Regions from separate parts of the Blautia sp. HCP3S3_H10_2 genome, predicted to be linked through region 1. Evidence: predicted binding sites of a transcription regulator. Region 1 holds the regulator's gene; the other holds the start of a gene.
The links. Region 1 encodes Rex, which represses fermentation and respiration genes when NADH is low (regulators of the CRP and FNR family bind a similar motif). Its sites were predicted from a motif close to ATTGTTAANTANTTAACAAT; they were not measured.

Region 1 (2,485 bases):
GTGGTTTTGCCTGTTCCGTTATTGCCGATCAGGGCAACACGCTCCCCGCGCTTGATTTCGAAATTAATATCTGTAAACAAAGTCTGGCCTGGAAATGCCTTGGACAGTCCTTCTACAGTAAGAACATCATTTCCGCTGATAAACCGTGGCTCCAGGGAAATACGCATCTGATTATCAATTTCTATAGGCTTTTCAATACGCTGGATCTTATCCAGCATTTTTACACGGCTTTCAGCACGTTTGATGGATTTTTCGCGGTTAAAGGAGCGCAGCTTGGTAATAACCGCTTCCTGGTGCTTGATCTCTCTTTGCTGGTTCAGATAAGCCTTATACTGGGCATCACGGAGCTGGGCCTTCTTAAGGGCATAAGCGGAATAATTGCCGTCATACATCCTCATCTGTGAAGCCTCGATCTCTACGATCTTGGTGACTACTTTGTCCAGAAAATAACGGTCATGGGAGACAATAAATACAGCACCCGGGTAATTGAGAAGATAGGTCTCAAGCCATGCGATACTCTCCATATCCAGATGGTTGGTAGGCTCATCCAGAAGCAGGATGTCAGGCTTGGAGATCAGAAGCTTTCCAAGGGCAACGCGGGTTTTCTGGCCACCGGACAGATTTTCAATCTGTTTATTATAATCCTCCTCTTCAAATCCAAGACCCTTCAGGACGCCTACGATCTCGCTTTTGTAAGCGTAGCCATTTTCTAATTCGAACTGATGGGTCAGGCGAGTGTAGCTGTTCATAAGGCTTTCCAGCTTCTCGCCGGCTACATATTTCATTTCCTGTTCCAGAGAACGGATCTTTTCTTCCATATCCAGAATGTACTGCTTGGTGGTCATCAGCTCTTCATAGATGGTGTGATGGCCGTGGATATCCTGGTACTGGGCAAGGTACCCCAGCTTTTTATCTTTGGCGATGACAACATTCCCGGAATCAGCGGAAATCTCCTGCATGATAATGCGCAGAAGAGTTGTTTTACCAGCGCCGTTATTGCCGATCAGGGCTGCCTTTTCCCGTTCTTCTATGTGAAAGGAAGCATCTTTAAGAATCACTTTTTCACCAAAGGATTTGCAGATGCTCTGACATGATAAAATCATAATTTCCTCCTTAAAAACAGATCTGTCTGGCAGTCTGTTAAATCAAATCAGGTACAAAATAGCTTCTGTCCTGACAGTATATTATACTTGAAAAATTGTTTTTTTGAAAGAATAATTGTCAATTTATAAAAAAATCCGCAAAAATTTGTAATTCTGCACAAGTTTAATTGACAAGAAAATAACATTTAGGTATAATTGACATAGTGTTACGCGGAAAGTATAGGCAGCGGAAACAAGGAGGGGAACATTTTGGAGGCGAAAGAAATCTCAAAAGCAGTGATCAAGAGACTGCCAAGGTATTACCGCTATCTGGGGGAGCTGATGGAAGAGAAAGTGGAGCGTATCTCTTCGAATGATCTGAGTAAGAAGATGCACGTGACGGCGTCTCAGATCCGTCAGGACCTGAATAATTTTGGTGGCTTCGGACAGCAGGGATACGGATATAATGTGGAGTATCTTTACACAGAGATTGGTAAGATATTAGGGCTTGACACTATTCACCCTATGATCATTCTGGGTGCCGGTAATCTGGGTCAGGCACTTGCCAATTACGGGGATTTCGAGAAGAGAGGCTTTCGTCTGGTAGGAATCTTTGATGTGAACCCGGTTTTGGAGGGCATTTCAGTCCGGGGAATTGAGATACAGATGATCAGTAAGCTCCCGGAATTTTTAAGAGAGAATCAGGTGGAAATCGCCATTCTGACTCTTCCGAAGAATAAAGCCAAGGAGATGGCGAAGATCCTGATCGAAAATGGAATCAAGGCGATCTGGAATTTTGCCCATACCGATCTGGATGCTCCTGAGGATGTGATCGTAGAGAATGTGCATCTGTCAGAGAGCCTGATGACACTGTCTTATAATTTAAGCCAGTACCGTAATGAGCATAAAGAGAAATAATAGAAGGTCAATGAGGACTGCTGCCTGTCTCGCAGAAAGATTTACAGGAGACCGGGCGGCAGTTTTGCATATGTTATAAAGGAGTGAGTCCCTTATGAAAAAAATTGTGACCTGCAGTCAGATGAAGCAGCTTGACCAAGGCACGATCCGGAATATGCATATTCCCTCCCTGGTGCTGATGGAACGGGCAGCACTTGCCACCGAGGAAGTAATACAGGATTATCTGAAAAAGAGAAGCCAGAGTGGACAGTATGGAAAAGCGCGCGTGCTGGTGGTCTGCGGATCCGGCAATAACGGAGGGGATGGAATTGCCATTGCCAGGCTCCTTTTTCTGGATGGAGTTCAGACAGAAATCTATCTTGCAGGAAATCCGGATAAAATGACAGAAGAAACCAGACACCAGTGGGAAATTGCCATGAGCTATCAGGTGCCGGTAACGAATAACCCGGTATGGGATGAATATACTGTTATAGTAGACGGGATTT
Region 2 (2,485 bases), on a different contig from region 1:
GGCACGAATAAAATCTTCCATAATAGTCGGGTTTTCCGGATTGTCAAATGCCATGATCTTGCCAGGTCTTAAAAGCAGGCAGCCATAGTAGGCGCCGATTTTTTTGCCTTTTAAAGGATTGACTACTTTCTTTTTGATCTCATCAAATCCAACTTCATCGCGGAGCACTTCCAGATAATGAAGGACATTTGTCTCTCCCTCATACGGAGTATCCAGTTTCAGATAGTTATTGGCTCTCGTGCGGATGTCATCCACATTTTTCATGTCGTCATTCACACGTTTGAGCACATGATGACAGGCTGAACAGACCGTGATCAGATCCTGTCCTTTTTCTTTTGCGTCATTTAAAGCACGGACGGAAGAAAGCTTGGTAGCAATTTCATCGCTGCCAAGGGGATATACACCCCCGCAGCACTGCCAGTCTTCTATCTCTTCCATTTCGAAGCCCAGTGCTTTCGCAGAAGCTCTGGCATAGGCATCCAGATCTTTTGCCTTATTCTTCAGGGTACATCCTGGATAATAACTGTACTTCATGCTTCTTGTTCCTTTCTTATTCCTACAACTCTTACAGTTCGATCTGTGCGATTACTTCTTTCAGCGCATCTGCACTCTTTCTCAGCAACGCTACCTCTTCTTTGTTCATGCGCATCTGAACTTTTCCCTGGATACCATTTGGACCAACAAGGGTAAGAGTACTCAGGCACACATCCTCAATTCCGTACTCACCATGAAGCATGGAAGATACAGTTGCGAGGGAATCAGAAGCAGCCAGGATCAGGCCTACCAGCTGGCAGACAGTTGCAGATACAGCGTAGAAGGTTGCGCCTTTCTTTGCAATTACTTTTCCGCCGGATTTCTGAACGTATTCAAGCATGGCTTCTTTGTCCAATGGTTTTACATCTTTACCGTGAGCTTTCATTTCTTCATAATACTCATCAGTGCTGAGGCCGGAAATGTAAGCACCTGTCCATGGAATAAAGGATGTATCGCCGTGTTCTCCGAAAACATATGCGTGAATATTTCCCTGTGCCACCTGGAAATGCTCGGAAAGTCCGTAGCGAAGTCTTGCTGTATCAAGGATGGTTCCAGAGCCCATGATCTGATTCTCCGGAAGTCCGGAAATCTTGGTAAACACATAGGTCATAATGTCTACCGGATTGCTTACGATGATATACTTTGCATTTGGAGCTTCTTTTACGATCTGGGGAGTAATGCTCTTCAGAATGTTTACGTTTGTCTGAGTAAGCTCAATTCTGGTCTGTCCAGGTTTGCGGGCAATTCCGGATGTAATGATTACGATGTCAGAATCTTTTGCGTCTGCGTAATCTCCGGCTACCAGAGATACAGGGCTTCTGAAGCAGGTTCCCTGCTCAATGTCCATAACCTCGCCTTCCACCTTCTCCTTGTTGATGTCGATCAGAACAATCTCGGAAGCGATCTCGTCGTGTGCCAGTGTGTACGCAATTGTGGAGCCAACGCTTCCAGCTCCGATAATGGTGATTTTGCTGCTCATAAAAAACTCCTTTCATGGGGTTTGTGAGATTGTGTCAACTTTCCACTTCATTTGGTTACTTTTCCGTGGGATTCGTTGGTTTTCCCTGTGTGATGCCCTTTGTTTCTTGTTTATTTTTTAACAATCACAGTTAGAAAAAAAGCGGGTAAAACTTTATTTTCTGCCTTGTGACATGGGCTAAACCAGAAACACAGATGATTTTCCGCCTGTTTTCCTGGTTCAAGTCATGTCACTTTTTGTTTATTTATAAACATTTCTCAACAAAAGGACGTTTCCCTCTTGGTCTCCGCATAAAATATTTGTTTTTTCCGCTTTCATTAAGATACCACAATGATAATCTTTTAACAACTACTTTTTGAAATTTTTTATTATTTTCCAAGTGTTCTACATATTGCACAAATTCATTTCTGTGTTTTTATTTATTTTTTATATTGCACTCACTTGCTATTTAATGTGCTGGATGTCGATTCCCGGACGCGGTCTGGCAATGTATATTCACCGCCGTGCGGAGCAACGTTCCGGCAAGCTAATGACTAACTACGACTAAGACGCTCAGGAGAGCCTTCGCGCCTAAGTCTCCGTAAGTCATGGATCTCGCCTCCACTAAAACCGCTCCTGAAATGCACGGCTACGTGAATATACATTACCAGACCGCTGGTTATCGACAACTGCAACTAACCAAACAGGAGTTTATCGGCTGGAATACAAGCATCGCACAGCTATTAATTGTAGTGGGGCACTTTCAGTTACCAGTTACTCACGACTGAAAGCAATTAGTTCTATCCAGTTCACAGCAGTTGGACAACTGTTATTACCTAGCGGGCCATTTCAGGTGCGCCCTTAGCGAAGGTGAAATCCACTGCTTACGGAGACTTAGGCGCGAGGGCTCTCCCGAGCGTCTTAGTCGTAGTTAGCAGTTAGTTCGCCGTAGCGTTGCACCGGCCCGCGGTAATAACAATTGTCCAACTGCAT

Region 2: ACTQWB_RS10840 (L-lactate dehydrogenase) is a predicted target of Rex. The motif match lies at 1,619-1,638, and genes of this name have one in related genera.

Annotation. Positions count from the first base shown of each region.
Region 1 is NZ_JBQKCL010000002.1:93,179-95,663, reverse strand. Features, by position in the region: gene ACTQWB_RS02475 (ABC-F family ATP-binding cassette domain-containing protein) at 1-1,103, opposite strand, end outside; gene ACTQWB_RS02470 (redox-sensing transcriptional repressor Rex) at 1,353-2,000, shown strand; gene ACTQWB_RS02465 (NAD(P)H-hydrate dehydratase) at 2,095-2,485, shown strand, end outside.
Region 2 is NZ_JBQKCL010000008.1:163,904-166,388, forward strand. Features, by position in the region: gene ACTQWB_RS10835 (CoB--CoM heterodisulfide reductase iron-sulfur subunit B family protein) at 1-534, opposite strand, end outside; gene ACTQWB_RS10840 (L-lactate dehydrogenase) at 566-1,513, opposite strand.